One region of the Enterobacter sp. UPMP2052 genome, then DNA from elsewhere that is predicted to be linked to it. Evidence: predicted binding sites of a transcription regulator. Region 1 holds the regulator's gene; each other region holds the start of a gene.
What was found. The regulator LexA, encoded in region 1, represses DNA repair genes until DNA is damaged. The targets are predictions, from matches to a motif close to TNCTGTATGTACATACAGNA.
Positions count from the first base shown of each region.

Region 2: a site for LexA is predicted at 8,187-8,206, ahead of metR (HTH-type transcriptional regulator MetR). Genes of this name have one in related genera too.
Region 3: a site for LexA is predicted at 1,993-2,012, ahead of ACWKX3_RS06850 (metal-dependent hydrolase). Genes of this name have one in related genera too.

Region 1 is NZ_JBSKJR010000012.1:31,054-41,436, forward strand. It holds gene malM (maltose operon protein MalM) at 1-621, shown strand, start outside; gene ubiC (chorismate lyase) at 800-1,297, shown strand; gene ubiA (4-hydroxybenzoate octaprenyltransferase) at 1,311-2,180, shown strand; gene plsB (glycerol-3-phosphate 1-O-acyltransferase PlsB) at 2,270-4,690, opposite strand; gene ACWKX3_RS20680 (diacylglycerol kinase) at 4,897-5,265, shown strand; gene lexA (transcriptional repressor LexA) at 5,374-5,982, shown strand; gene dinF (MATE family efflux transporter DinF) at 6,048-7,385, shown strand; partial or broken gene ACWKX3_RS20695 (hypothetical protein) at 7,382-7,456, shown strand; gene ACWKX3_RS20700 (CsbD family protein) at 7,505-7,714, shown strand; gene zur (zinc uptake transcriptional repressor Zur) at 7,783-8,295, opposite strand; gene ACWKX3_RS20710 (cupin domain-containing protein) at 8,411-8,899, shown strand; gene traF (conjugal transfer protein TraF) at 9,125-10,383, shown strand, end outside.
Region 2 is NZ_JBSKJR010000015.1:14,205-24,587, forward strand. It holds gene ubiB (ubiquinone biosynthesis regulatory protein kinase UbiB) at 1-941, opposite strand, end outside; gene ubiJ (ubiquinone biosynthesis protein UbiJ) at 938-1,543, opposite strand; gene ubiE (bifunctional demethylmenaquinone methyltransferase/2-methoxy-6-polyprenyl-1,4-benzoquinol methylase UbiE) at 1,557-2,312, opposite strand; gene rmuC (DNA recombination protein RmuC) at 2,379-3,836, opposite strand; gene udp (uridine phosphorylase) at 3,976-4,737, opposite strand; gene ACWKX3_RS22025 (dienelactone hydrolase family protein) at 4,993-5,799, shown strand; gene metE (5-methyltetrahydropteroyltriglutamate--homocysteine S-methyltransferase) at 5,861-8,122, opposite strand; gene metR (HTH-type transcriptional regulator MetR) at 8,238-9,191, shown strand; gene ACWKX3_RS22040 (carboxylate/amino acid/amine transporter) at 9,079-9,978, opposite strand; gene yigL (sugar/pyridoxal phosphate phosphatase YigL) at 10,061-10,383, opposite strand, start outside.
Region 3 is NZ_JBSKJR010000001.1:1,467,587-1,477,969, forward strand. It holds gene ACWKX3_RS06835 (fructosamine kinase family protein) at 1-477, shown strand, start outside; gene ACWKX3_RS06840 (YniB family protein) at 514-1,050, opposite strand; gene hxpB (hexitol phosphatase HxpB) at 1,200-1,871, shown strand; gene ACWKX3_RS06850 (metal-dependent hydrolase) at 2,015-2,617, shown strand; gene ACWKX3_RS06855 (L-cystine transporter) at 2,745-4,136, shown strand; gene cedA (cell division activator CedA) at 4,185-4,460, opposite strand; gene katE (catalase HPII) at 4,628-6,877, shown strand; gene chbG (chitin disaccharide deacetylase) at 7,004-7,762, opposite strand; gene ACWKX3_RS06875 (6-phospho-beta-glucosidase) at 7,774-9,123, opposite strand; gene chbR (transcriptional regulator ChbR) at 9,236-10,054, opposite strand; gene chbA (PTS N,N'-diacetylchitobiose transporter subunit IIA) at 10,079-10,383, opposite strand, start outside.

The DNA.
Region 1 (10,383 bases):
GTGCTGATCCTCGACCAAAACATGACGCCGTCAGCGTTCTTCCCAAGCAATTACTTTAACTATCAGGAACCGGGCGTAATGAGCGCGGACCGCCTGGAAGGGGTTATGCGCCTGACGCCAGCGCTGGGGCAGCAAAAAATTTACGTGTTGGTCTTTACCACCGACAACGATCTCCAGCAAACCACGAAGCTGGTTGACCCGGCAAAAGCCTATGCAAAAGGTACCGGAAACGCGGTTCCTGATATTCCGGACCCGCTTGCCCGCCACACCACCGATGGCCTGGTCAAACTGAAAGTGTCTACGAACAGCGCGTCCAGCGTGCTCGTTGGCCCATTGTTCGGCTCGTCTGGACCAGGTCCGGTGACGGTAGGTAACACCGCGGCGCCGGTATACGCAGCGCCTGTCGCGGCAGCACCAGCGGCCGCTGCGCCAGCGCCGGCACCGGCGAAAAAAGCTGAGCCAGTACTGAACGATACCGAAACCTATTTCAACAACGCCATTAAGCAGGCGGTGAAAAATGGCGACGTCGACAAAGCGCTGAAACTGCTTGATGAAGCCGAGCGTTTAGGTTCGACCACTGCCCGTTCCACCTTTATCAGCAGTGTAAAAGGCAAGGGGTGACCGTCTCCCCACAGTGCTGATTTGTTCGTTTTAGTGCGCCTGAGTGGGCGCACTTTTTTTCGTACCGCCCGTGCTGTTGCGCCATTGTTGCGATAGTGATCGCTAAATATCGTTTGGCCGCCCTCAATCTGCTTTTCTGCGATACAATGCGATAACGTTATGTATCGGAGAGTCTGGCATGTCACACCCTGCGCTTATGCACCTGCGTGCGCTGCGCTATTTAGACCACATACCCGCGCTTGACCCGGCGCAGCTTGACTGGCTGCTGCTGGAAGATTCCATGACAAAACGTTTTGAACAACAGGGAAAAACGGTCACGGTGACGCTGATTCAGGAAGGATTTGTCTCATCTGATGAGATTGCCGATGAACTGCCGCTGCTGCCGCGTGAAGAACGCTACTGGTTACGTGAAATTTTACTGTGTGCCGACGGCGAGCCGTGGCTTGCCGGGCGGACAGTGGTGCCTGAATCAACGCTTTCCGGGCCTGAGCTCGCACTGCAACGACTGGGAAAAACGCCGCTGGGGCGCTATCTTTTTACTTCGTCCGAGTTAACCCGAGATTTTATTGAGATTGGTCGCGATGCCGATCTGTGGGGACGCCGTTCCCGTCTTCGCCTGAGTGGTAAACCGTTAATACTGACGGAGCTGTTTCTACCCGCATCGCCGTTGTACTAAGAGGAAGAAAAAAATGGAGTGGAGTCTGACGCAGGACAAGCTGCTGGCCTATCACCGCTTGATGCGTACCGATAAGCCCATTGGCGCGTTGCTGCTGCTGTGGCCAACGTTATGGGCGCTGTGGGTAGCCACCCCGGGCTTACCGCCGCTGTGGATCCTGGCGGTGTTTGTGGCAGGTGTCTGGCTGATGCGCGCCGCAGGCTGCGTGGTCAACGATTATGCCGACAGAAAATTTGACGGCCACGTTAAGCGTACGGCCAACCGCCCGCTGCCGAGTGGTCAGGTTACCGAGAAAGAGGCCCGCACGCTGTTCGTGGTGCTGATTGCGCTCTCCTTCCTGCTGGTGTTAACCCTGAACACCATGACGATCCTGCTCTCCGTGGCCGCACTGGCACTGGCGTGGGTCTATCCGTTTATGAAGCGCTATACCCATCTTCCGCAGGTGGTGCTGGGCGCGGCGTTTGGCTGGTCGATCCCGATGGCGTTTGCGGCGGTGAGCGAATCCGTACCGCTCAGCTGCTGGCTCATGTTCCTGGCCAATATTCTCTGGGCCGTGGCGTACGATACGCAATATGCGATGGTCGACCGTGACGATGACCTCAAGATTGGCATCAAATCAACGGCGATCCTGTTTGGCCGTCATGACAAGCTGATCATCGGCATTATGCAGGTCGCGGTTGTGGCCCTGATGGTCGCCATTGGTCGCCTGAACGGGCTGAACTGGGAGTTTTACTGGTCCGTGCTGGTGGCCGGACTGCTGTTTGCGTACCAGCAAAAGCTGATTGCGAAGCGTGAACGTGAAGCCTGCTTTAAGGCGTTTTTGAACAATAACTACGTTGGCCTGGTGCTGTTTATCGGGCTGGCGATGAGTTACTGGTCATAAAAAAGCCGGGTGGCGGCTTCGCCTTACCCGGCCTACGATTTAGCGGAACATGTAGGCCGGGTAAGCGTTAGCGCCACCCGGCTTTAACATCATTCGCCCTGCGTCGCACTCTCGATCGTTAAACGCACGTCTGAGGTAATCAGGTCTGCCAGCATCTGGTAGATCTTCATCGTCTCTTCCGGCTCGGCATCGCCCGTGTCGCTGATAAACCCTTCATCACGCAGCGTCAGCACCAGAGAGCTGAACACGGCCTTGTCGAAGAATTCCGGCGCGTTAATGCCGTGCAGAACGGACAGGCGCTGGGCCAGCGTCCGGCTCTCTTTTTCCAGCGTACCGCGGTTGATGGACGGGTTCGCGCTCAGCAGCCAGAAGGTAATAGCGTAGCGCTGAAGCGTCTCACGCGCGCCTGCCGCCAGCAGTTGCAGCGTCCGGGAACGTGATGGGTTGATGTTCAGCTCGTCTTCGGTGACGGTCACCAGCCCCTGACGACGCATCTCTTCCGTTAATTTATCCAGCTCTGCCGCCAGCTCATCTTTGCTCCAGCGCAGGAACAGCTCCGCTTTCAGCATCGGGTAGATGGCCGCAATATGGCGCAGCAGTTCCTGGCGAGAAATACGACGATGCTGGGTAATGATGGCAGCCATCAGCGACGGCAGCATCAGCATATGCGTGATGTTGTTGCGATAGTAGGTCATCAGCACGGCCTGCTCGCGCGGCAGAATGATGATATCGCCGATCGTATCTTTTTCGACTTCAAACTTGTTCATCTGCAGCGCATGGTCGATAAGCTCGCTGGCGGTGGCAGAAGGCACGGTAGAGTCGGTGGAGTACGGAACATTACGCATAATGTCGAGGTAGCAATCGAGCTGCTCGGTCAATTGTTCACGAGTCAGAGAACGCTGGCGCGAGGCCAGAAGCGCCGTACAGCACAGGTTCATGGCGTTCGCCGCACCTGCGTTGTTAATGCGCACCATCAGCTCCGAGGCGATGCCGTTTACCGTTGGCGTCAGCCAGGCCGGGCGTACCGCTTCGATGGGGTCGATAGATTCGCGCCACTCCGGAACGTGGTGGTTAAGGTAGGTCATCAGCGGCATTGGTTCGCCGAAGTTCACGTAGCCCTGACCGAGGTTGCGCAGTTTGCTCAGCCCACGCAGCATCTGCGGCAGGCTCTCTTTCTCTTTGGTCGCACCGCGCAGCTCTTTTGCGTAGGTGCCCACTTCCATGACGTGCTCATAGCCGATGTAGATAGGCACCAGCGTAATCGGACGCGTGCCGCCACGCAGCATCGCCTGAATGGTCATCGACAGCGTGCCGGTCTTCGGATCGAGCAGGCGACCGGTTCGGGAGCGTCCGCCTTCGACAAAGTACTCAACGGAATAACCGCGGCTGAACAGCTCGCCCAGATATTCACGGAACACGGTGGAGTAAAGCTTGTTGCCCTTAAAGGTACGGCGAATAAAGAACGCACCCAGACGGCGGAAGATCGGCCCTGCTGGCCAGAAGTTCAGGTTGATACCGGCCGCGATGTGCGGCGGCACCAGGCCCTGATGATAAAGCACGTAGGAAAGCAGCAGGTAGTCCATGTGGCTGCGGTGGCAGGGCACATAAACAATCTCGTGGCCGTCGTGTGCCAGCTGACGCACGCGCTCGGCGTTGTGGACGTTAATCCCCTGATAGAGGCGGTTCCACGTGAAGCTGAGAATACGGTCAGAAAGCCGGATCATCTCGTAAGAGAAGTTCGCGGCGATCTCTTCCATCAGTGCAATGGCGTTTTGCTGGGCTTTCTCATGCGAGATTTTCTTGCTGCGCGCTTCGTCTTCGACGGCGCGAGCAATGGCTTTTGACGCCAGAAGCTTGTTGAACAGATCCTGACGCGCCGGGAGACGCGGGCCAACCGCGGCCAGACGCTGACGCGCAAAGTGCATACGCGCCACGCGCGCCAGTTTTTGCGCAATGATTTTGTCGGTGCCGTGTTCGTCTGCCATGCGGCGCAACGAAACGGAAGGGGAGAAACGGACAAAGCTGTCGCGCCCCAGCCATGAGACGGCGAAGAATTTCTGGATGCCGTTGAGCATGCGCAGCGGCGGGTTCTCCTCGCCTTTTTCGCGGCCCGGACGACGACCAAACATCACGGAGACCGGCACCATCTGCACATCCAGGCCAGGATTGCTGCGGTGCAGGTCAAGATAGTCATGGAACAGCTTGATGGACTCTTCTTTCGGCGTGTAATAGGTGAACACGCGCGGCCCGCCGTGGATAAACACATAGCGTGGCAGCAATGTGCCATCAACTTCCAGCGGTTCTAGCGGGTCGGGAAGGTCATGCGCCAGACACTGGGCGCGAAGCGTCAGTAGGTCAGCCTTCGAGTTATAAGGCAAAACGTACATAATAGGGCGCGACGTATCGAGCCCTAATTCCAGCGCGGGTTCTGCTGGGATAGACTTACTTTTTACCAGGACGCTTAATGGTAAATTAAGTAACTTGTAGTAAATTCGTGGCCAGCCGGACATAAACGATGTAAAGCCTCTGGTTAATAATGCAATTGCGGCGCAAGGATAACAGAAAGCGCGCAAGATTTCTGTTGTTACCCGTCATACTTCAGGCTGCAGCAAAACGCGCTGCGGCTATATACACTGCATCCTTCAGGCTCGCCTGAGGCAGCATGAATGATTTTGTGTATAGTTACTGACGCTATTTCCACTATAAGGTTCTTTTAATGGCCAATAATACCACTGGGTTAACCCGAATCATCAAAGCTGCAGGCTATTCATGGAAAGGTTTCCGCGCCGCATGGATCAATGAAGCTGCTTTCCGCCAGGAAGCGGTTGCCGCGATTGTCGCGGTTATCATCGCGTGTTTCCTTGATGTTGATGCCATAACCCGCGTACTCCTCATTGGTTCCGTACTTCTGGTGATGATAGTGGAAATTATCAATAGCGCTATTGAGGCAGTGGTAGACCGAATTGGTTCAGAATTTCATGAGCTTTCGGGTCGCGCTAAAGATATGGGATCGGCTGCCGTGCTGCTGGCGATTATCATCGCAGCCATCACCTGGGTCACGCTGCTTTGGTCACATTTCCGATGAGCCTCGAGGAATAATTAAGTCCCTGGTTTTTTGTGCAGTTTTTGGTTCCAAAATCGCCTTTGACTGTATATACTCACAGCATAACTGTATATACACCCAGGGGGCGGAATGAAAGCGTTAACGACCAGGCAGCAAGAGGTGTTTGATCTCATTCGGGATCATATCGGCCAGACGGGTATGCCACCCACGCGTGCAGAAATCGCGCAGCGTCTGGGTTTCCGCTCTCCAAACGCGGCTGAGGAACACCTCAAAGCGCTGGCGCGTAAAGGCGTCATTGAGATTGTTTCTGGCGCATCACGCGGTATTCGCCTGCTTGTTGAAGAAGAGACGGGTATTCCGCTGATTGGCCGTGTTGCGGCGGGTGAACCGCTGCTGGCACAGCAGCATATCGAAAGCCACTATCAGGTGGACCCCGGTATGTTTAAGCCGAGCGCTGATTTCCTGCTGCGCGTTAGCGGGATGTCGATGAAAGACATCGGTATTCTCGATGGCGATCTGCTGGCGGTTCACAAAACGCAGGACGTACGCAACGGCCAGGTTGTGGTTGCGCGCATTGATGATGAAGTGACCGTTAAGCGCCTGAAGAAACAAGGCAATACCGTGCAGCTGCTGCCGGAAAACAACGAATTCACGCCTATTGTGGTAGACCTGCGAGAACACAGCTTCTCCATTGAAGGGCTGGCCGTTGGCGTTATCCGCAACGGCGAATGGCTGTAATCTCTTCCTGACGGGCTGCGGTTTCTCCGCGGCCCGTCTCGTTTTATCGTCCCCGGTATTCTCCCATGTCACTGCTGACTGCTTCTGATAAGGCACTCTGGCGTCTCGCGCTGCCGATGATTTTTTCCAATATTACCGTTCCTCTGCTCGGCCTGGTGGACACGGCGGTTATTGGTCATCTGGATTCCCCCGTCTATCTGGGCGGCGTGGCGATTGGCGCCACGGCAACCAGCTTCCTCTTTATGCTGCTGCTCTTTTTACGCATGAGCACCACAGGGCTGACGGCCCAGGCCTACGGCGCGAAAGATCCGCTGCGGCTGGCGCGTGCGCTGGTTCAACCTTTATTCCTGGCGCTCGGTGCAGGCGCGCTGATCGTTTTGCTGCGCACGCCGCTGATAGACCTGGCGCTGCATATCGTGGGCGGCAGCGAAGCAGTGCTGGAGCAGGCGCGGCGTTTCCTCGAAATCCGCTGGCTGAGTGCGCCCGCTTCGCTGGCAAACCTGGTTCTGCTTGGCTGGCTGCTGGGCGTGCAGTACGCCCGCGCGCCGGTGATCCTGCTGGTGGTCGGTAACCTGCTCAACATTGTGCTCGATCTCTGGCTGGTCATGGGCCTGCATATGAACGTGCGGGGGGCGGCGCTGGCAACCGCAATCGCCGAGTACGGGACATTTTTGATTGGCTTGTGGATGGTCTGGCGCGCTCTGGCGATGCGCGGGATCTCGGTTGCGCTGCTCAAAACCGCCTGGCGGGGCAATATGCGTAAGCTGCTGGCGCTCAATCGGGATATCATGCTGCGCTCGCTGCTGTTACAGCTCTGCTTCGGTGCGCTGACGGTCTTCGGGGCGCGCCTTGGGCCAGAAATTGTTGCCGTCAATGCGGTGTTAATGACGCTCCTGACCTTTACCGCCTACGCGCTGGATGGTTTTGCCTATGCGGTTGAAGCCCATTCCGGGCAGGCATACGGTGCGCGTGAAAGCGGCCAGCTTCGCGAAGTATGGCGGGCGGCGTGTCGTCAGTCGGGTTTGGTCGCACTGGCATTTGCACTGATCTACGCCTGTTTCGGTGGGCACATCATCGCGCAGCTCACCTCACTCCCGGCGCTGCGTGAACTGGCCAGCCATTACCTCATCTGGCAGGTGATCCTGCCGGTGGTGGGGGTCTGGTGTTATCTGCTGGACGGTATGTTTATTGGTGCAACGCGAGGCGCGGAAATGCGCAACAGCATGGCAGTTGCGGCGGCCGGTTTTGGTCTGACGCTCTTTACGCTGCCGTACCTGGGTAACCATGGTTTGTGGCTGGCGCTCGCGGTATTCCTCTCCCTGCGGGGCCTCTCGCTGGCCTTTATCTGGCACCGTCACTGGCGAAACAACACCTGGTTTCCTGCCCGTTCTGATATATCGTGACGGTTAAAGATTCTGAATATAAATCGGGCTGCCGAATCCCTGACTATAATAATTATCACGTCCAGCAGAAATGCACGTACCGGACGATACGAATTTACGCTTAATACGAGGACACGATTATGAATAAAGACGAAATCGGCGGCAACTGGAAGCAATTCAAAGGTAAAGCGAAAGAACAGTGGGGTAAACTCACCGATGACGACATGACCGTCATCGAAGGTAAACGTGACCAGCTGGTAGGTAAAATCCAGGAGCGTTACGGTTACGAGAAAGATCAGGCGGAAACCGAAGTCAAAGACTGGGAAACCCGTAACGACTATCGCTGGTAATTGATTACCACCCGTGCGAACACGGAAGTACTCCTGAGGGCGGCCATGAGCCGCCTTTTCTTTTGCCGCTAGCGGGGTTTTTTCTTCACCAGGATGGAGTGGTCATGCTGACATGCGTCCTGATGGCTGCAGGATTCCACTTCCACGCAGGCGGAGCATAACCCGTGTGCTTCAATGACGTTATGGCGCAGCGCGAAGCCCATTTTGGCCGCCAGCGTATGCATGATGTCTTCAACCCCTTCCGCACCTTCTTCTTTCACCGCGCCACAGCGATCGCAGATAAACATTGCGGACGTGTGGGTGGGCTGATCGAACAGGTGACACAGCACGTAGCTGTTGGTCGATTCCACCTTATGCACAAAGCCCTGCTCAAGCAGAAAATCCAGCGCGCGATAGACGGTGGGCGGTTTTGCCTGCGGTTCGCTTTCACGCAGCAGGTCAAGCAGATCGTACGCGCTGATGGCACCTTGTTGCAGGCTCATCAGACGCAGTACCTCAAGGCGCTGCGGAGTCAGGCGCACATTGCGTTGCGCGCACAGCTTTTCAGCCTGCACTAACAGCTCTGTTGTGGACTTATCCATGAAGCACCTCGGGTGTAATAGGGCGGAAAACCCTCACTTTATCATGTTCTGTTAAAAACACCGAGTTTCCCCAGGCTGTGCTATACCTGTCGCATTGCAACAGCGGACATTAACCATGAAAAGACCTGACTGCATTCGACACTGGCGCGACGTTGAAGGCCCGGACGACGCAACCTATCCCGATAGCAACGAACTGTTTTCCATCGGCGCACCGCTGGCCCGCAGGCTTGGGCTGAGCCGCATGGGTATTCATCATGAGCGTTTACCGCCGGGCCGACGCACCTCTTATCCGCATGCGGAAAGCGATGAAGAGGAGTTTGTTTACGTGCTGGAAGGCTACCCGGAAGCCTGGATCAACGGTTATCTGTGGAAGCTGGAACCGGGCGACAGCGTGGGTTTTCCTGCCGGAACCGGCGTTTGCCATACCTTTATCAACAATACCGAGGAGGAGGTACGGTTACTGGTGGTGGGAGAGGCCAATAAAAAGCACAACCGCATCTACTATCCGCTCAACCCGGTGTATGCCGCCACGCGTGAAGACCGCTGGGTTGACCATCCTCCGCAGTTTTTTGGCCCGCACGATGGAAAAGTTGGGCGAAAATAATTTCCTCTTCTATAAATATTGAGGGCCGTCACACATAACAACAGGCCCTCACGGAATTTTATTTAGGGAAAGAAATAGCGGGTCTTTTCGTTCTTATTCACAGCAATAGTTCGTTCCTGTTTGGGTGATAACAGACGGGAGTTATTTCATAACAGACTATAAGACGAGCATACTGTGAAAAAACATTTTAAATTTTCGGTGGTTAGCATCGCTGTCTCCCTGTTTATGGCAAATCAGGCGGGAGCAGCCAATACCTGGGCGGAGGCGAGAAGCGACGCAATGGGTGGAACGGGCGTCGCGGCGGGGAGCTATGGCAGCGGGGCGTTAATCAACCCGGCGTTATTAGCAAAGGCAAAACCCGAGGACGATGTTACGGTAATATTACCGTCCGTTGGCGCGCAAATTACGGATAAAGACAACCTTCAGGACGAAATTGATAACATCAACGATAAGATCAATCGCTATCAGGATGTTATTGATAATCTCACCCCCATCGACATCATTACCAATCCGTTAGGCTCAATTAATCAGTTCCAGGGCGCGGCGAAAGATCTCGCTGACGAGCTGGATTACCTTAAAGGCAAAACCGCCCGTGCTTCAGCCGGTGCAGGGATTGCCGTCAGCATTCCTAACGACGTGCTCTCCGTGGCGTTTATGGCTAAAGGTTATGCCCACGGGCGCGTCAGCTCCTCTATCGATCAGCAGGATATTGATTACCTGCGCGGGATCCAACGAAGTGATGCGGTGGCCGCAGGCGTGGCGCTGGATGCTGCGCTGAACGGTACTGACCAAATCACCAAAAACCTCAACTCCACGGCCTCTGGCCGCGCGGCGATTGTCTCCGACTACGGTATCGCCGTTGCCCGTCAGTTCGACCTGGGCGGCGTACCGGTCTCCGTGGGCGTGACGCCAAAATTGCAGAAAACCTGGGTCTATAACTACACCACATCGATTTACGATTACGACAGCAACAAGTGGAATGATAGCCGCTACCGTACGGACGACACCGGTTTTAACGTTGATGCGGGTATTGCCGCCGATTTCGGTGAACACTGGACGGTGGGCGTGAGCGGGCAGAACCTGATGTCGCGCGATATCGACACCAAAGATGTTCGCATCCGCAATGGCCGCACGGGTGAAGTGGTGAGCTACAAAGATACCTATCAGATCCGCCCGCTGGTCACCGCCGGTGCCGCCTGGCATAACGATCTGGTGACGCTGACCGCCGACGGTGACTTGACCGAAACCAAAGGCTTTAAGAGTGAAGATACCTCTCAGTACGTCGGCGTAGGTGCTGAAGTCACGCCGCTGAGTTGGCTGGCGGTGCGTGCGGGTTACCGTGCCGACGTGAAGGGTAACGACAGCAATGTCTTTACCGGCGGTCTGGGCTTTGCGCCGTTCAACACGGTCCACGTAGACCTGATGGGACTGTATGGGGAAGATGAAACCTGGGGCGCAGGCGCGCAGCTCAGCATGACCTTCTA
Region 2 (10,383 bases), on a different contig from region 1:
ACAATACCGCAGTCGATACCGATGTATTTCGGGTTTTCAGGGTGTTCGTAGCTGACAAAAATGTTGCCCGGGTGCATATCCGCATGGAAGAAGCTGTCGCGGAAGACCTGAGTAAAGAAGACCTGAACCCCGCGCTCGGCCAGCAGCTTCATGTTGGTTCCCTGCTTTTCCAGCGCAACCACATCGGAAACAGGAATGCCGTAAATGCGCTCCATCACCATCATGCCTTCGCTGCAATAGTCTGAGTAGACCTCCGGCACGTAGAGCATCGGGCTGCCTTCAAAGTTGCGGCGCAGCTGAATAGCGTTCGCGGATTCACGCAGCAGATTGAGTTCATCAATCAGCGTTTTTTCATACTCACGCACCACTTCCAGCGGACGTAGACGACGTCCGTCAGGCAGCAGACGCGGTACCCAGCGCGCAAGGCGATAGATAAGCTTCATATCGGCTCTGATAATCGGCAGGATATCAGGGCGGATAACCTTGATTACCACCTCTTTGCCGTTCTCTTTCAGGCGCGCGGTATGCACCTGAGCGATAGAGGCCGAGGCAAGCGGCTGAATGTCAAAATCATCAAACCAGGTTTCAACAGGAATGTTGCCCATCGCCTGTTCAATCTGCTTTTTGGCCCGTGCGCCGTCAAACGGCGCAACGCGATCCTGCAGGAGCGCAAGCTGATCGGCAATTTGTGGCGGGAAGAGATCGCGACGGGTCGAGAGCATCTGCCCGAACTTAATCCAGACCGGACCAAGCTCCTGTAACGCCAGACGCAGACGTTCACCTAACTCCTGATCTTTATGGCGATTGGGCATCCAGAACAACGTTCGCCGCCAGAGACGAAGCGGCAGCGTGATACGCATTTTGGGGATAAGCTCGTCGAGCCCGTAACTCAAAAATGTCTGAACGATAAAGTAGAGGCGCCGAATTTCACCAGGCGTCATTTGCCCTCCAGTTTTTCCAGCCGTTTGGTTAATGCATCAACCGCACGTTCTACGGCCGCCGTCTCTTCTGCAAACCATGCCACTTCCAGCGGTCCCGGTGCCATTCGCCACTCTTCGGTTAACACTTCCGCTGCATAGCGCTGCTGTCGTTGCAGCGTTTTACGCAGGATCGCCGTCCCGCCCTGAATGGCTTTGCCGATCCCTTCTGCTGCAATGTCGCCGATATAAGGCGCAAGCAACTCTGCCGGGTCAAACTCGGCGAGATCGCTGAGCGCAACGAAGTTCTGCACAACCTGGATGTCACCTTCAACCTCCAGCTCACCGCTGCGGATCAGCGCCGTGAGCTGCTGACGATCGCGCAGTTTTGGCAGCACGCTCATGTGCGTGATGACGGCGCAATCAGCCTCGCCTTCCCACTCACCCAGAACGTCAAGCTGGCGTTCGCTGAAAACCAGCACAAGCGGGGTCGAGAACTCTTTTAACGCAATGCGCAAAACCTTGCCGTTCAGCCGCTGGCGCGCAGCTTTCAGCGCAGGCGCGCGGTACAGAAAGGCGTTCAGTACATTCTCAATGCCTGCAGTGACTAAGGGTTTAAAGGGCACAGAAGACCTCCACTCAGAACTTGTAACCGCGATGCAGCGCGACGACGCCCGCCGTCATGTTGAAGTACTCTACGTTTTCGAGACCCGCATCCTGCATCATCGCCTTCAGGGTGTCCTGATCGGGGTGCATACGAATAGATTCCGCAAGGTAGCGGTAGCTCTCTGCATCGTTTGCCACCAGCTCACCAATGCGTGGCAGAACGTGGAAGGAGTAGGCGTCGTAAGCTTTGCTCAGCGGATCGATAATCGGTTTGGAGAACTCCAGCACCAGCAGGCGTCCGCCCGGCTTCAGCACGCGGTACATAGAGCGCAGCGCTTTGTCTTTATCGGTGACGTTACGCAGGCCAAACGAGATAGTGATACAGTCAAAGGTGTTGTCCGGGAACGGCAGCGCTTCGGCATTTGCCTGCACGTATTCGACGTTGCCGACAACCCCGATGTTACGTAGCTTCTCACGCCCCATTTTCAACATGGAGTCGTTGATATCTGCCAGCACAACGCGACCGGTTTCCCCCACCAGGCGGGAGAATTTAGCCGTTAAGTCGCCCGTGCCACCTGCCAAATCCAGTACAGTCTGACCGCGACGCACGCCGCTACAGTCGATGGTGAAGCGCTTCCACAAGCGATGAATACCGAATGACATCAAGTCATTCATCACATCGTACTTCGCCGCCACGGAATGAAATACGTGGGCCACCATGTCAGCTTTCTGCGCTTTGGCGACAGTCTGAAAGCCAAAGTGCGTTGTGTCTTGTGAATCGTCAACCATCTCAGAGCCTGCTAATCAGTAAAATGTTTGTGAAGTGTAACAGATTGGGCGCATTTGCCCTACGATTCAACCACCGTGATAGAAACGCGTCGGCTGCTCATCTGCGGATAATCCCGCCGCTAAATCATTGTCTTCGCTGGATGTCTTTTGTTCACCAGCCCCTTCACGCAGGCGAAATTCTTCGTCCTGCGCCGTGGCTTGTTCAACCAGTTCCGGATTAATCTCGCGCTTCACTTCCACCCCCATGCTGCGAAATGCCTCCGCCTGAGCCAGAAGATTGCCGCGACCGGAGGCAAGTTTTTTCATCGCCTGGCGGTAATTATCCTGGGCGCGATCCAGGCTTTGCCCTACGGAGGACATGTCGTCCACAAACAGGCGCATTTTGTCGTACAGCTTGCTGGCACGGTCGGCGATCTGCTGCGCATTGCGGCTCTGGTGCTCGTAGCGCCACAGGTTAGCAATGGTGCGCAAGGCCACCAGCAGCGTGGTAGGGCTGACCAGCATAATGTTATTTTTCAGCGCTTCCGTTATCAGTTCGGGCTGTCTGTCGAGCGCCAGCAGAAACGCGGGTTCGACCGGGATAAACATGAGCACGTAGTCCAGCGAACGCAGCCCCGGCAGCTGCTGGTAGTCTTTGCGGCCCAGCAGACGAATGTGGTTACGCACCGACGCGATATGCTCCTGCAGCGCCGATTCGCGGGTATAGTCATCGTCCGCGTTGAAGTAGCGTTCATACGCCACCAGCGTCATTTTGGCATCAATCACCACGTCCTTGCCCTGCGGCAGGCGGACAATCACATCCGGCTGCATGCGCGAGCGGGCATCGTTTTCAATGCTGACCTGCGTCTCGTATTCATGCCCTTCCCGCAGGCCAGAGGCTTCCAGCACGCGGGTCAGCACCACTTCGCCCCAGTTGCCCTGCGCTTTGTTATCGCCTTTCAGCGCGCGCGTCAGGTTGATGGCTTCCTGCGCCATCTGGGCGTTCAGTTGCTGGAGGTTACGAATTTCATGGGCCAGGGTGTGGCGCTCTCGCGCCTCCATGCCAAAGCTGTCCTGCACCTGGCGGCGAAAGCCATCAAGCTGTTCGCGCAGGGGCGTCAGCAGGCTGTTCAGACTTTGGCGGTTTTGTTCGTCAACGCGGCGGTTGCTGTGCTCGAAAATGCGGTTCGCGAGGTTCTCAAACTGCTCGCTCAGGCGTTGTTCGCTGTTGATCATCTGGCGGATTTTGTCTTCCGCATGCAGCTGGGTAGATTCAAGGCGGGTAGTCACTTCGCGAAGATCGGCTTCCAGCGAGGTGTTGATATCACGCAGATTGCGCACTTCGTTATTAAGCAGCTCGCACTCGTCGCGCCAGTGACCACTTTGGGCAAGCTGTTGTTTTACCGCGCTTAGTTCGGCAACCATCTCTTCACGCTCTGCCAGCTGGTCGGCCTTTTGCTGCGCGTGCTGGTAGCTGGCGATCAGCCAGCCTACGCCCACGCTCACCAGCGCAACCACTGCATAAATCAGGATAGAGATATCCACACTGCCCCCTGCATCAACGAATTTCCCGCATAAAATAGAATTGTGCTGTATAAACGTCCAGTTTGAAAGGGTTTTCCTGCGAGGCGCTACGCAAAAAGAAAAGGCCGAACGTGTCGGCCTTTTATCTCAGAAGAGAGGATTAGATCAGGCGGCGAGCCGCTTCAACCACGATTTTCACCGCATGACTTTCGGTCTGCTTCATGGTCTCAGCGTTCGGGATCTCCTGCTGGGTGCGGTTAACGATAACGCCCGCCACCATACCGGCGCGCAGGCCCTGGCTGGCACACATGGTCAGCAGGGTTGCAGATTCCATTTCGTAGTTCATCACGCCCATTGACTGCCACTCTTCCATGGAGCCTTTAAAGCGGCTGACCACGCGGCCAGAGAAGGTGTCGTAACGCTCCTGGCCCGGATAGAAGGTATCTGAAGAGGCGGTGACGCCCACGTGCGTGGTGGCACCAATGGATTTCGCCGCGTCCACCAGCGCAGTGGTACATTCAAAATCAGCGACGGCCGGGAATTCCATCGGCGCAAAGTGCAGGCTTGCACCATCCAGACGCACGGATGCGGTCGTGACCAGCACGTCACCCACGTTGATGTGTGGCTGAATGGCGCCCGTGGTACCGATACGCAGGAAAGTACGAATGCCCAGCTGAGCGAGTTCTTCAACAGCGATAGAGGTCGACGGGCCACCGATACCGGTAGAGCAGACGATGACCGCTTTGCCATCCAGCTCCGCGCGCCAGGTGGTAAATTCACGATGGGCTGCCAGCTTAACCGGCTTATCCATCAGAGCGGCGATCTTTTCCACACGCTCAGGATCGCCAGGGACGATAGCCAGCGTAGCCCCTTGTAAATCGTTTTTAGTGAGGCCGAGATGAAAAACATCAGACTTAGACATAGGTGACTCCTCTGTGGGTCGGTTAGTCAGAAGAAGTAAAAAGGTACTTTACAGAAGCAAAGCGCTGAATTTCGTGACACATCTCACCATGAATGAAAATGATTGCAGTTAATTTCCGTCAAATAGTGATTTACATCACATTAACAAGTTATATCGTAGGACACTGCACAAAAGATAGACCGTATCAGGCACTGTGGATTGTTAACCTGGTGTCTATATTTACCTTTGCGCTAACTCATTGGTACGGAGAATGCCATGACTGAAAAAACCGGCTTTGCACCTGCTGCGGCCCCTCATGCTTCCACCCTCGTCTCAACGCCTGAAGAGGCGATTACCGGGGGCGAAACCTCGATTCCCACGCAGGGAGAGAATATGCCTGCTTATCACGCGCGGCCAGAATCGGCGGAGGGTCCGCTGCCGATCGTGATTGTGGTTCAGGAGATTTTTGGCGTTCACGAGCACATTCGCGACCTCTGCCGCCGCCTGGCGCTGGAGGGTTATCTGGCCGTTGCGCCAGAACTCTATTTTCGCCAGGGCGACCCCAATGACTACAGCGATATTCCGACGCTGTTCAGTAATTTAGTCAGCAAAGTGCCGGATGCACAGGTGCTGGCCGACCTCGACCACGTCGCCAGCTGGGCGGCGCGCAACGGCGGCGATCCGCACCGTCTGATGGTCACCGGCTTCTGCTGGGGTGGGCGCATTAGCTGGCTGTATGCCGCACACAATCCGCAGCTCAAAGCCGCTGTGGCCTGGTACGGCAAACTGGTTGGAGAAAAAACGCTGAATTCGCCGAAGCACCCTGTTGATATCGCGACCGATCTCAACGCGCCTGTGTTGGGGCTGTACGGCGGTCAGGACACCGGTATTCCGCTGGATACGGTCGACACGATGCGCCATGCGCTTCGCGCGGCTAACGCAAAGGCGGAGATCGTGGTTTACCCGGATGCCGGACATGCCTTCAATGCCGATTATCGTCCGAGCTATCACGCGGAGTCTGCCAAAGATGGCTGGCAGAGAATGCTGGCATGGTTTAGCCAGTACGGCGGGAAGAAAGCGTAAAAGTAAAAAGCCCGGTGGCGGCGATGCCTTACCGGGCCTACATTTTGGGTGGGCGATTATATTACCCCTGACGCAAGTTCTGCGCCGCCTTCACCATGTTTGCCAGGGCGCTTCGGGTTTCCGGCCAGCCGCGGGTTTTCAGGCCGCAGTCCGGGTTCACCCACAGGCGCTCTGCCGGAATGCGCTGGGCGGCCTTCTTCAGCAGAGCCTCAATCCACTCCACGCTGGGCACGTTTGGCGAGTGAATGTCGTACACGCCCGGCCCGATTTCATTCGGGTAATCAAACTCCTCGAACGATTCCAGCAGCTCCATGTCCGAGCGCGAGGTCTCAATGGTGATCACGTCGGCGTCCAGCGCGGCGATAGCGTCCATGATGTCGTTAAACTCGCAGTAACACATGTGAGTGTGGATCTGCGTGTCGTCCTTCGCCACGGCAGCGTTGATGCGAAATGCCTCCACGCCCCACTTCAGATAAGCGTCCCAGTCACTGCGACGCAGCGGCAGGCCTTCACGCAGCGCCGGTTCATCAATCTGGATGATGCCGATGCCCGCCGCCTCGAGGTCCGCCACTTCGTCACGCAGCGCCAGCGCGATTTGCTTCGCGATGGTTTCGCGGCTAACGTCTTCACGCGGGAAAGACCAGCATAGAATGGTCACCGGGCCGGTCAGCATGCCTTTCACCGGCTTGTCGGTCAACGACTGGGCGAACTTCGCCCACTCCACGGTGATCGCTTCCGGGCGGCTGATATCGCCGATCACCACCGGCGGTTTCACGCAGCGGGAGCCATAGCTCTGGACCCAGCCGTTCTGGGTAAAGACGAAGCCGTCGAGATGCTCGCCGAAATACTCCACCATGTCGTTACGCTCGGCCTCGCCGTGAACCAGCACGTCCAGGCCGAGACGCTCCTGCTCGGTAATCGCCTGCCTGATGTGCTCAGCGATACCGGTACGGTAGTGGCTGGCGTCCAGTTTGCCCTTTTTGAAGTCGAGACGCAGACCGCGGATTTCAGTCGTCTGCGGGAACGAGCCGATAGTGGTGGTTGGCCAGGCAGGCAGGTTAAAGCGGGCACGCTGGGCTTCAGCACGCACCTCATAGGCGCTCTGACGCTGGCTGTCCTGGGCGGTAATGGCCGCCAGGCGTTTCTCTACCGCCGGGTTGTGAACGCGGGACGAGTGACGACGCGCCTGAATCGGGGCACTCCATTCGGCAATCGCCGCCGTGTCGCCGCTGTTAAGGGCGTCGCGCAGCAGGGCCAGCTCCTGGCATTTCTGCAGGGCAAAGGCAAACCAGCTTTTCACTTCCGCATCCAGACGGGTTTCAACGCTTAGGTCGATGGGGCTGTGCAACAGCGAGCAGGACGATGCGACCCACAGCTCACGTTTCCCGACAATGTCTTTGATTTGTGCATATTTCTCGGTCAGGTCGGCGCGCCATACGTTACGACCGTTGATCAGGCCTGCGGATAATAGCCACTCTTCCGGCAGGCGTTTGTGCAGCGCTACCACATCGTCTTTGCCGTGGACCAGGTCAACGTGCAGGCCCTGCACCGGCAGCGCGGTAATGGTATTCAGGTTCGGCGTGACGCCTTCAAAATAGGTGGTCAGGAGCAGCTTCACCTGCCCGGTAAGCGCGGCATATGCCGGCTTGAAGGCATCCAGCCACGCCTGCGGCAGCTCCAGTACCAGCGCAGGCTCATCGATTTGTACCCACTGAATACCGCGTTTACCCAGCTCAATGAGCACCTGTTTGTAGACCGGCAGAATGTCGTTCAGCAGGCTCAGGCGGTCGAACGGCTCGCCTTTTACCTTGCCCAGCCACAGGTACGTCACCGGCCCCAGCAGGACAGGTTTCACCTGATGCCCCAACGCCAGCGCTTCGTCCACTTCATCCAGAAGCTGGGTCCAGGTCAGCCTGAACTGCTGACCTTTCACAAACTCAGGCACCATATAGTGATAGTTGGTGTTGAACCATTTGGTCATTTCCGCCGCTGCCGCTGGCTCACCCGTTGGCGCACGGCCACGGCCAATGCGGAACAGGGTGTCGATATCTACCGATCCATCGCTGTTCTGATGACGAGCCGGCACGTTGCCAAGCAGCAGGCTGGTGGTCAGAACATGGTCGTACCAGGCGAAATCGCCCACGGGCAGCAGGTCAATGCCTGCGTCTTTCTGCTGGTCCCAGTGACGTGCGCGCAGCTCGCGGCCCGTTGCCAGCAATTCTTCACGGCTGAGGTTGCCCGCCCAGTAGCTTTCCTGCGCTTTTTTCAGCTCGCGACGCAGACCAACGCGAGGGAAACCGAGAGTGTGATTACGGATTGTCATGGTGTGCCCCTTGTGAAATTCGTTATTTAGACGTCCAGATGTTTACACATCTATAATTGGCAGGTACTGTATATTCCTCAAGCGCAAATTGTTCATGGCGAAGTGAAGGACTTTCATGATCGAGATAAAACACCTGAAAACGCTACAAGCGTTGCGGAACTGCGGTTCACTCGCGGCGGCGGCGGCCACGCTGCATCAGACCCAGTCCGCACTTTCTCACCAGTTCAGCGATCTGGAACAACGCCTTGGCTTTCGTCTGTTTGTGCGTAAGAGCCAGCCGCTGCGCTTTACGCCGCAGGGTGAAATTCTGCTCCAGCTCGCGAATCAGGTGCTGCCGCAGATTGCGAGCGCCCTGCAGTCCTGCAACGAGCCGCAGCAGACCAGGCTGCGCATCGCCATTGAGTGCCACAGCTGTATTCAGTGGCTGACCCCCGCGCTTGAGAACTTCCGCCAGAAGTGGCCGCAGGTGGAGATGGACTTTACCTCCGGCGTGACGTTTGATCCTCAGCCTTCGCTCCAGCAGGGCGAGCTGGATCTGGTGATGACCTCGGACATACTGCCGCGCAGCGGGCTGCACTATTCCCCGATGTTTGATTTCGAGGTGCGTCTGGTGCTGGCCCCGGACCATCCGCTGGCCGCCAAAACGCGCATCAGCCCTGAAGATCTGGCCACGGAAACGCTGCTGATTTACCCGGTTCAGCGCAGCCGACTGGATATCTGGCGTCATTTCCTCCAGCCAGCGGGCATCAGCCCACAGCTGAAAAGCGTGGATAACACCCTGCTGTTGATTCAGATGGTTGCCGCCAGAATGGGCATCGCGGCGCTGCCGCACTGGGTGGTGGAGAGTTTTGAACGCCAGGGCCTGGTGGTGACCAAAACCCTGGGTGAAGGACTGTGGAGCCGGCTGTACGCCGCCGTGCGCGATGGCGAGCAGCGTCAGCCGATTACGGAAGCGTTTATTCGTTCAACGCGGAACCACGCGTGCGACCATCTTCCGTTTGTGCGGAGCGCGGAGCGACCCAACGGCGATGCACCCACAGCGAAGCCAGGATCACTGCTCCCCCAATAATGAAGCTCGGCCAGTGCGGTTGTTCCTGCCAGATCGCCAGGTTGACCAACAGCCCGGCAGGCACATGAACGTTGTTCATGATCCCCAGCGTACCGGCGTCCACCTGGGTCGCGCCGTAGTTCCACATGAAGTAACCCAGCCCGGACGCGACCACGCCCAGCCATACCAGAACGCCCCACTGTAGCGACGTGGTCGGCAGCTTCTGCGGATTGCCGAGCATAAACCACGCCGCTACCGCAACGATTGCCGCGCCCATATAGAACCAGGCAAAGGCGTTGTGCTGCGGCATCGGGCGGGTCTCCATCAGGCGCTTGTAGCCCACCATGCCGATGGCAAAGCTGATATTGGCAAGCTGGACGAACATCAGCCCGGTCCAGAAGTGGTCGCTTACTTTGTCATAACGAATAATCGCCGCCCCCACGACCGCCAGCGCAGCGCTTAGCAGATATCCCCAGCGCAGACGACGCCTGCTGAGCAGATCGTAGATCAGCGTGATGTACAGCGGCGTAAGCACGGTAAAGAGCAGGAATTCCGAGACGGACAGGTAAACGTAGGCCCGGAAGCTGAACAGATACATGATGCCGAGCTGCATCGCGCCCACCAGCATGTACAGCAGGAGAGTTTTCAGCGTTTGCCCGCGCGTGCGCAGAAACGGCAGGAACACCAGCGCCGCCAGCCCCACGCGCATCAGCACCGAGAAGTAGCTGTCGACCGAACCGGCAAGGTATTCGCCAATCAGGCTAAAGGAGAAGGCCCACAGGATGGTGGTGATAATGAGTAGCGCCACAATGCTTGTCTCTCAGAAAGAAGGACAGGCATTGTAGCGAACTCTTTAGTTGACGACTGAGCAATAAATAACCGAATGAAGATTATTCAAGAAACAGTTTGCGCAGGTACTTCGGCACCGCGTTGTCACCGTTGGTACCGATGACTTCCAGCTCAGGATGCAGATCTTTCAGGCGCTGGTGCGCGTTCTCCATGATGCAGCCTTTGCCCGCCATAGAGAGCATCTCAGCATCGTTCATGCCGTCGCCAAAGGCGATACAGTCTTTCAGCCCGAAGCCCAGACGTTTGGCTACCGCTTCCAGCGCATGGCCTTTAGAGACCCCGCCCGCCATCACTTCCAGACAGGTCAGCGTTGAGAAGCTGACGTTCACCCGGTCGCCCCAGCGCGCGTTAATCGCCTGCTCCA
Region 3 (10,383 bases), on a different contig from region 1:
GATCTCTCCACCACGCCACAGCCTAACGCCTGGCAGCGCCGCTGGTCGACGTTCTTTGCCGAGCAGCGCATTGGCTGGCAGCTTGAGCTTGCCGCAGAGAGAGGGCTGGAATTCGGTAACATCGACGCCATCGTCGAACATGTGCAACAACGGCTCGCCTCGCATCAGCCACAGCCATCATTACTGCACGGTGATTTGTGGTCCGAGAACTGCGCGCTGGGGCCAAACGGCCCTTATATCTTTGACCCCGCCTGCTACTGGGGTGACCGGGAGTGCGATCTCGCCATGCTGCCGCTCCATCCTGAGCAGCCGCCGCAAATCTACGATGGGTATCAGTCCGTCTCCCCGCTCCCTGGCGATTTCCTCGACAGACAGCCGGTTTACCAGCTCTATACCCTGCTCAACCGGGCGATCCTGTTTGGCGGCGAGCATCTGGTTAACGCGCAGCGCGCGCTGGATCGCGTGCTCGCGGCCTGATCTCACAGGGTGGCTAATGTGCCACCCTGCGTTTTCTTACAGGAAGCCGAGCAGCGAGAAGAAGAAATAGCCCGCCACAATGATGATCACCGGCAAGACGTAGAGCGGAAATATCTGCAGGAAAATGGTGTGACGCGGAACCACAATCCGCGATTCAATCTGCTCGCGCGTCAGCCCTGAGGCCCCTTTGGCCTGCTCCAGAATCAGCTGGTCCTCCACCCCTTCACGCAAAAAACGCGTCTGACGGCTCATGCGTGCGCCCGAGGCCTGTAGCGCCATCGCAATAAAAATCAGCGCATAGATTACCCAAAACCCAACGTTAAGCTTCTGGTGGAAATCCGGCGTCGGCGAGTTGTACCAGAAAAAATTCAGGAATGGCGTGTTGAAGCGCATCATCTCAATCATCACATGTGCGAAATCCAGCATAACCGCATTGATGCCCGGCTGCTTTTCGCTGTGATCGAACATGAATTTAAAGATGGAAATCAGCGTTGAAATCACCGCCGGAATAAAAATGACCCACCCGGCAATACGTTTTAAGACAGCGATGCGTCCAGCTTGTTGATACGTCATCAGTTCCCCTTCAAAAAAGACGCGTTATTTGTGCCTAAGTCTACCTGCTGACCGTGATTTTCGCCCGTTCTTTGAAGGCAATATGCTAAATTGCAGACTGGACTTAGCATTTATCGTTTGTCGGACACCTGAGAGAAGGAGACGTAATAATGACGGCACCGCGCCAGATTCTTGCCGCTATTTTTGACATGGATGGACTGCTGATCGATTCCGAACCGCTGTGGGATCGCGCTGAACTGGACGTTATGGCCAGCCTTGGCGTAGATATCTCTCGCCGGAACGAGTTGCCCGACACGCTTGGGCTGCGCATCGATATGGTCGTTGAGCTGTGGTATGCCCACCAGCCGTGGGTTGGCCCTGACCGCAACGAAGTGACCAACCGGATTATCAGTCGCGCGATTTCCCTGGTTGAGGAAAACAAGCCTCTTCTGCCCGGCGTGCGTGAAGCCGTTGCGCTCTGTAAGGCACAAGGCTTAAAAGTGGGGCTGGCGTCTGCCTCACCGCTGCATATGCTGGAAAAAGTGCTGACGATGTTTGAGCTGCGCGACAGCTTCGACGCGCTGGCCTCGGCGGAAAAGCTGCCCTATAGCAAACCCCACCCGCAGGTTTATATGGATTGTGCCGCGAAGCTGGGCCTTGACCCGCTGTCCTGCGTGGCGCTGGAAGATTCGGTCAACGGCATGGTGGCATCGAAAGCGGCGCGTATGCGCTCGATTGTTGTCCCGGCCGAAGAAGGTCAGCACGATCCCCGCTTTGCGCTGGCCGATGTCAAACTGTCATCGCTAACCGAACTTACCCCGCAGCACCTGCGCGGCGAGTAACCCTTTTCAGGCAGCATCGCTGCCTGAAAGCGTATGACCGGGCACGAAAGCGCATGAATAGTGCCCGTTTGTGACAAAGGGTTACACCGTCACCTCTTCCGTACACTGTATAAAAAACCTATACTGTATGAATTGACAGTTTGTTGGGTTTTATCATGACGGCGGAAGGCCACCTGCTTTTTTCAATTGCCTGCGCGGTGTTTTCTAAAAACGCTGAACTTACCCCTGTGCTGGCGCAGGGGGACTGGTGGCATATTGTCCCTTCCGCAGTATTGACCTGCCTGCTGCCGGATATCGATCATCCGAAGTCTTTCCTTGGCCAACGATTGAAGTGGATATCCAAACCTATTGCCAGGGCCTTTGGTCATCGCGGGTTTACCCACAGTCTGTTGGCTGTTTTTGGCCTGCTGACGCTTTTCTATCTTAAGGTCCCTGATAGCTGGATAGTGCCTGCCGATGCCATTCAGGGCATGGTGCTGGGCTATTTGAGCCATATTCTTGCCGACATGCTCACCCCGGCGGGCGTGCCGCTTCTCTGGCCCTGCCGGTGGCGCTTCCGCTTACCGATCCTCGCCCCCCAGAAAGGCAACCAGCTTGAGCGCGTGTTGTGCATGGCGCTGTTTGCCTGGGCGGTCTGGATGCCGCAAACGCTGCCCGAAAACAGTGCAGTCCGCTGGTCATCGCAAATGATTAACTCCCTGCAATTCCAGTTTAATCGTTTTATTAATCACCAGATTGAACATTAAACCGACAAAATAATCACATTTGTCATAAACCATTCCATTTGGATATAAGCGCCACATCACACTTCTGCTAACCTTGCGCCAACAGGCTCGGTAAAAACCGACCGGATAATAAATCAGGAGAACGGGGATGAATTTTCCACTCATCGCGAACATTATTGTGTTCGTTGTATTGCTATTGCTTCTCGCACAGACGCGCCACAAACAGTGGAGCCTGGCGAAGAAAGTACTCGTCGGTCTGGGTATGGGTGTCGTATTTGGTCTGGCATTACACGCCATTTACGGTTCCGATAGCCCGGTAATGAAAGAGTCTATCCAGTGGTTCAACATTGTCGGTAACGGCTATGTGCAACTGCTGCAGATGATTGTCATGCCGCTGGTGTTTGCCTCTATTTTGAGCGCGGTTGCGCGTCTGCACAACGCCACCCAACTGGGTAAAATCAGTTTTCTGACCATCGGGACCCTGCTGTTCACTACGCTTATCGCCGCGCTGGTCGGTGTACTGGTGACTAACCTGTTTGGTCTGACCGCCGAAGGTCTGGTACAAGGCTCAGCCGAAACCGCGCGCCTGACGGCAATCCAGACCAACTATGTTGGTAAACTCGCCGATCTGACCGTTCCGCAAATGGTGCTTTCCTTTGTTCCGAAGAACCCGTTTGCTGACCTGACCGGTGCAAGCCCGACGTCCATTATCAGCGTAGTGATCTTCGCGGCGTTCCTGGGCGTAGCGGCACTGAAGCTGTTGAAAGACGATGCGCCGAAAGGTGAACGCGTGCTGGTCGCCATCGATACCCTGCAAAGCTGGGTCATGAAGCTGGTTCGCCTGGTCATGCAGCTGACGCCTTACGGCGTGCTGGCCCTGATGACCAAAGTGGTAGCAGGCTCCAACCTGCAGGACATCATCAAGCTCGGTAGCTTCGTGATTGCGTCTTACCTGGGTCTCGCCATCATGTTTGTAGTGCACGGTATCCTGCTGGGCGTAAACGGCGTGAGCCCGCTGAAATACTTCCGTAAGGTATGGCCGGTGCTGACCTTCGCCTTTACCAGTCGCTCCAGCGCCGCCTCTATTCCGCTGAACGTTGAAGCGCAAACGCGTCGCCTGGGCGTACCAGAATCCATCGCCAGCTTCTCTGCTTCCTTTGGTGCCACCATTGGTCAGAACGGTTGCGCGGGGCTTTACCCGGCGATGCTGGCGGTGATGGTTGCGCCAACCGTGGGGATCAACCCGCTGGATCCGGTCTGGATTGCGACTCTGGTGGGTATTGTCACCATCAGCTCCGCCGGTGTGGCGGGTGTTGGCGGTGGGGCAACCTTCGCTGCGTTGATCGTACTGCCTGCGCTGGGTCTGCCGGTAACGCTGGTTGCACTGCTGATTTCCGTTGAACCGCTGATCGACATGGGTCGTACCGCTCTGAACGTCAGCGGCTCCATGACTGCCGGGACGCTGACCAGCCAGTGGCTGAAGCAGACGGACAAAACTATCCTTGAAAGTGAAGATGACGTCGAACTGGCGCACCGCTAATCACTGCACAATAAAAAAAACCGCCTGATGGCGGTTTTTTTATGTCTGTTAATCTTCAACCTCTTCTTCCTGGCGGATTTGCACCGCCCAGCGCTGCGCCGACTCGGGGACCGTAAACACGGGGGAGCGGCGGAAGTGTTCACCAATCAGCACAAATGCCACGTACTTCCCACGCAGCTGCCAGACATCGCGAAAGCCCTCAACCTTCAGGGCATGGTCAGGCGGCGCAGGTTCGACGCGGGGTACATAGCTAATAACCTGGCGATTTTGTTGGCGAAGAGGTTTCATAAGCGACGGGTTCACTAATACAGATTCTGAATACAGGAAATTTCTATCATAGCCGATTCTCCCCCCACCCGTCGCGCCTCGGGGGCCGATGATGACAGCTTTCGTTAAGAAAAATGTCCTAAAACGCCTGGTTCGTTAGCCTGTTCATGACATTGTTCTATCCTTAATAGGGTTTTTAGGAACGTATACAGGAGAAGCGTGCAATGTCGAACAATGATAAAACACATCAATCACCCATTCATGGCACTGAAGAATCTCAACCGGGAATGGATTCACTTGCTCCAGCGGACGGATCGCATAAGCCTTCACCGGGCCCTTCCGCACCGGGCGAACAACCTACTGCGCCGGGAAGTTTCAAATCCCCGGGCAACGCAAATGAAAAACTGAATGCTCTCGAGCCTCACCGCAAAGGCGGCGAAGGCCATGCGCTGACAACTAATCAGGGCGTACGTATTGCCGATGACCAAAACTCCCTGCGCGCAGGCTCTCGCGGGCCTACCCTGCTGGAAGATTTTATCCTGCGGGAAAAAATTACCCATTTCGACCACGAGCGCATCCCGGAACGCATCGTTCACGCGCGTGGCTCTGCGGCACACGGCTATTTCCAGCCCTATAAGAGCCTGAAAGATATCACTAAAGCGGACTTCCTCTCCGATCCCGACAAAAAAACGCCGGTGTTTGTGCGCTTCTCTACCGTCCAGGGCGGCGCAGGCTCTGCCGACACGGTGCGTGATATCCGCGGCTTTGCCACCAAGTTTTACACCGACGAAGGGATTTTCGATCTGGTAGGGAACAATACGCCGATCTTCTTTATTCAGGATGCACATAAGTTTCCTGACTTTGTCCATGCGGTAAAACCAGAGCCACACTGGGCCATACCGCAGGGACAAAGTGCACATGACACCTTCTGGGACTATGTTTCCCTACAGCCCGAAACCTTACACAACGTGATGTGGGCGATGTCCGACCGTGGGATCCCGCGCAGCTATCGCACCATGGAAGGGTTCGGGATCCACACCTTCCGCCTGATCAACGCCGAAGGTAAAGCCACGTTTGTGCGATTCCACTGGAAACCGGTCGCCGGTAAAGCGTCGCTGGTGTGGGATGAAGCCCAGAAGCTGACCGGTCGTGACCCGGACTTCCACCGTCGCGAGCTGTGGGAATCCATTGAAGCGGGTGATTTCCCGGAATACGAACTGGGGCTGCAGTTAATCCCGGAAGAGGACGAGTTCAAGTTTGATTTCGACCTGCTCGACCCGACCAAGCTGATCCCCGAGGAGCTGGTTCCCGTGCAGCTGGTGGGCAAAATGGTGCTCAACCGTAACCCGGATAACTTCTTCGCCGAAAACGAACAGGCCGCGTTCCACCCAGGGCATATCGTCCCCGGCCTGGACTTCACCAACGATCCTCTGCTGCAGGGGCGTTTATTCTCATATACCGATACGCAAATCAGCCGCCTTGGCGGGCCAAACTTCCACGAAATCCCGATCAACCGCCCCACCTGCCCTTACCACAACTTCCAGCGCGACGGGATGCACCGCCAGGATATCGACACCAACCCGGCCAACTACGAACCTAACTCGATCAACGATAACTGGCCGCGTGAAACGCCGCCGGGGCCGAAGCGCGGCGGGTTTGAGTCTTATCAGGAACGTGTGGACGGGGCAAAAATCCGCGAACGCAGCCCCTCCTTTGGGGAGTATTACGCCCACCCTCGCCTGTTCTGGAACAGCCAGACGCCAATTGAGCAACAGCATATTATCGGCGGCTTTAGCTTCGAACTGAGTAAAGTGGTGCGCACCTACATCCGCGAGCGCGTGGTGGATCAGCTCGCGCATATCGATATCCAGCTTGCCCAGAGCGTTGCCGACAATCTCGGCATTACGCTCACCGACGAACAGCGTCATGCCGCCCCGCCGAAAGACGTCAACGGCATCAGGAAAGATCCGTCCCTGAGCCTCTATGCGGTACCGGGCGGGTCAATCAAGGGCCGCGTCGTGGGGATCCTGCTTAACGACAAAACCCGCGCCAGCGATCTGCTGGCGATCATGACAGCGCTGAAAGCCAAAGGGGTGCACGCCAAACTGCTCTACTCGCGCATGGGCGAAGTGACGGCTGATGACGGCTCAGTACTGCCGATAGCGGCCACCTTTGCGGGGGCGCCGTCGCTGACGGTGGATGCGGTGATTGTGCCGTGCGGCGATATCGCCAGCCTGCTTGGCAACGGTGATGCCAACTACTACCTGCTGGAAGCCTACAAGCACCTGAAGCCGATTGTGTTTGCTGGCGACGCACGCCAGTTTAAACCGTTGCTGAAAGTAGCGGATCAAGGCGAAGAAGGGATTGTCGAGGGTGACAGCGTTGATGATGCGTTTATGACCCAGCTGTTCGACCTGCTCGCCGCCCACCGCGTGTGGTCGCGAAGCAGTAAAACTGCGCAGATCCCGGCATAAAAAAAGCCGGGTGGCCGTGCGGGCTGATACCCTCACCCCAACCCTCTCCCACGGGAGAGGGAGCAAACATAAAAAAAGGCAACGTTCGTTGCCTTTTTACTTTTACCTCGCCCCCGGGCTTTTTACTCACAGATCGTTAAACGTCCCTAAACGATAACCGCGCTCGGCAATCGCATACTTCAGCGAGGATGAGGTCAGGATATCCAGCTCTGTCAGCCGCGGCCAGCAGTAGGCACTTTTGCGTATCGTATTATCAACAAAAGCCGGGTGCGCCATAACCTCCAGCGAATGCTCGCCTCGTGCGGCAGACTCATCCAGTACCTTCAGGAACAGTGCTTCGTCGATTTCATCCCCGTAAAATGCGCTGCTGAACCCGTCGGTCGTGGACACAGACGGGCTGCTCAGGCCATGAAGCGCCAGCTCAGTGCGATCCACGCGCATCGCCACCCCTTTACGCCGGGCAAACTCCGCGACAATCGGGAGAATCGCCGGGATCATATGCACGTGATGATGGCTGTCGATATGTGTCGGCTCACGACCAAACACGTCAACAAAGCGGTTAAACTGGCAGTCCAGCTCGCGGGTGATTTCGTCGAGCGGCAACGTCCCCTGCTCGGCCATTTCCCAAATCCATTTGCCCAGTGCGCCGTCGCGCGTCAGGCCCGGCATGGGGGAAAGCGGCATGCCCAGCGTCAACACAAAGTGCATACCGACACCGAGCTCAGGTACGTCCCGGCTGAGCTGCGCCGCGTGCCCGGCCGCTTCACCATTGATCATGGCGGTGGTCGAGGTCACGATGCCCCGACGACAGGCTTCAATGATGCCGTAGTTCTGCCCTTTCGACAGGCCAAAATCATCGGCATTCACAATCAGCAGGTTTTCCATTGCGCCCCCTCTTAACGGTGTTTCAGCTTCTCAACCGTAGCAGCAAAGTTTGGCAGCCATTTCTCATGCGCCAGGATCATCTCACTCGCCAGCTGTTCCGCGTCGCGGTCGGAATGCACCAGTGGGCTAAGGTTCAGCGCCAGGAGCACATCGTTCAGCTCGCCGCTTAACGCAGCGTGGCTCGCCGCCACTTCAAACCCTTTGATGGTATGGATCAGGCCCATCACTTTGTCATCAAAATGGGTGATGCGTGGGTGCGGTTTTGCGCCGTCGCGGCCCAGGATACAGGTCATCTCAACGGCCCAGTCTGCCGGAATGTTATCGATGTGTCCGTGATGCGGCACGTTCACATAGTGTTCCGCCAGCTTGTCGTTATAGATGGCGTTAATCACTTCACACGCCGCGTCCGAATAGTACGCCCCGCCGCGCTGCTCAAGCTCTTTTGGCTTAACGTTCAGGTTCGGATCTTTATACAAATCAAACAGCTGCTTTTCAACTTTCTGCACAACCTGTGCACGCGCGCCGCCCTTGTAGTATTCACCCATCTCAATCGCCAGCATCTCTTTCTGCTTGAAGTAGTAAAGCAGATAGGAGCACGGCAGCAGATTCAGCGAGCGAATAAGCCCTTCGCTGAACGGCAGGTCAAAGATATTTTTCACCGATGCGGCAGTCAGACGGCCGGAGGCCACACCGTCGAGCAGCTCGGCAAAGCGTGATGTGCCGTTAACGATCACATCTTTGATGAATACCATGTGGTTCAGGCCGAACAGGTCGATGGACAGCTCGTCGCTGTCGCTCAACGCAAGTACGTCGCGAATAAACATCTTCATGCCAATCGGAATATTACATACACCGATAAAACGCTTGAAGCCGGTATGGCGGTACACCGCCTCGGTGACCATGCCCGCCGGGTTAGTAAAGTTGATCACCCAGGCATTCGGGCAGATCTCTTCCACATCTTTGATAATGTCGAAAATCACCGGGATGGTACGCAACCCTTTGAACAGGCCACCTGCGCCGTTAGTCTCCTGACCGAGGTAGCCGTGGCTGAGCGGTATACGCTCGTCGAGCTCGCGGGCTTTCAGCTGGCCTACACGCAGCTGGGTCGTTACAAAATCAGCATCTTTCAGCGCCAGACGGCGGTCGAGGGTTTTATGCACGGTGAGCGGAACGCCCGCTTTTTCAACCATACGCTGGCAGAGGTCGAAAATAATATTCAGCTTCTCCTGACCTTCCTCAACGTCCACCAGCCATAATTCGCTCACCGGCAGTTCATGATAACGTTTCAGGAAACCTTCCAGTAATTCCGGGGTATAGCTGCTGCCGCCACCAATGGTTACGACTTTTAATTTCTGTTGCATAAATATCTCCCTTCGCATATCAGGTTAACCGCCTGCAACGTATAGCGTGCTGTTCCCGCTATTTTGGGCAAGCAATCAAGACAGTATTCGTGGCGGATATAACCGCCAAAAGTTAATTCATTACCGTTAAACTCTTTCGGTAACTGTTCGGTGTGAATGAGGTAAATTTCTTAAAGGTCTTAATAAACAGACTGGGACTGCTGTAGCCCGACTCATAGGCAATATCGGTGACAGAGTAGTTCGTAATTTCCAGCTGTTTTTTGGCAAAATTAATGCGGATTTCATTAATTATTTGCACGGGCGTTTTGCGATAATAGCGCTGGGTCGCGCGGGTTAAATATTCCTGCGACTTACCCGATAACGCCACCATATTCTCCAGCGCATTGTCACTGAATTGACATTTATCGTGCATCATTTCAACGGTGCCGCGCAGCCACTGGGGAATATCATCAATCACCTGCTGTTCTTCACGGTGATGACGAAGACGGTTCATCACGTAGAAGGTGACGGTTTCAATAAACTCATCAAATTCGTTATCGCGGAAGTTAAGCGATGCAATCACCGTTTCAATCCAGGTCATGAACTCGTTTTTGACGCGATAGACCTGCGAGGCCACGAAGCAGAACGGCACCAGCGGCAGGTAGTGTTTCTCAAAGAAACGTCTGCTTACCCCAACGTTGAGAATGCGCGTTGCACCGAATTCATAAAAGCTCTGGTGATAGGAGCCCATCGGCAGGAAGACGAAATCACCGCGTTCCAGCAGGACACGCTTGCCGTTGATCTCCTGATAGTAGCGGCCGGTCAGAACAATCGTGAACTCGTAGTAGTCGTGCTGGTGCAGACCGCTCGCGCTCTCCGTCTTGTTGTAAATAACCACATGAAAATTTTTGCCATTAAACAGCTGCTGCTCAAAAGCGGTTTTAATTTCCATCGTGCTGACCTCCTGCTACCTGACTTACTGCATCTTCTCGTGAAGCTCAATCAACTCAGCCACCAGCTCGCGGGCCAGCATGGACGTCATTAGATGGTCCTGAGCATGAACCAGCACCAGGCTCACTTTCATCTTCCCTTCGCCCTGATCGCCTTCGATAAGTTTAGTCTGCACGAGGTGAGCTTCATTCAGCGCGGTGCGCGACTGATCCATCATCGTTTTGGCTGCTGCAAAATCGCCCTGCTTGGCCTGCTTCAGCGCGGCGTAGGCCAGGCTACGGGCCTGTCCTGAGTTGATGATGAGGCCCATCACCACTTCTTCCAGATCGT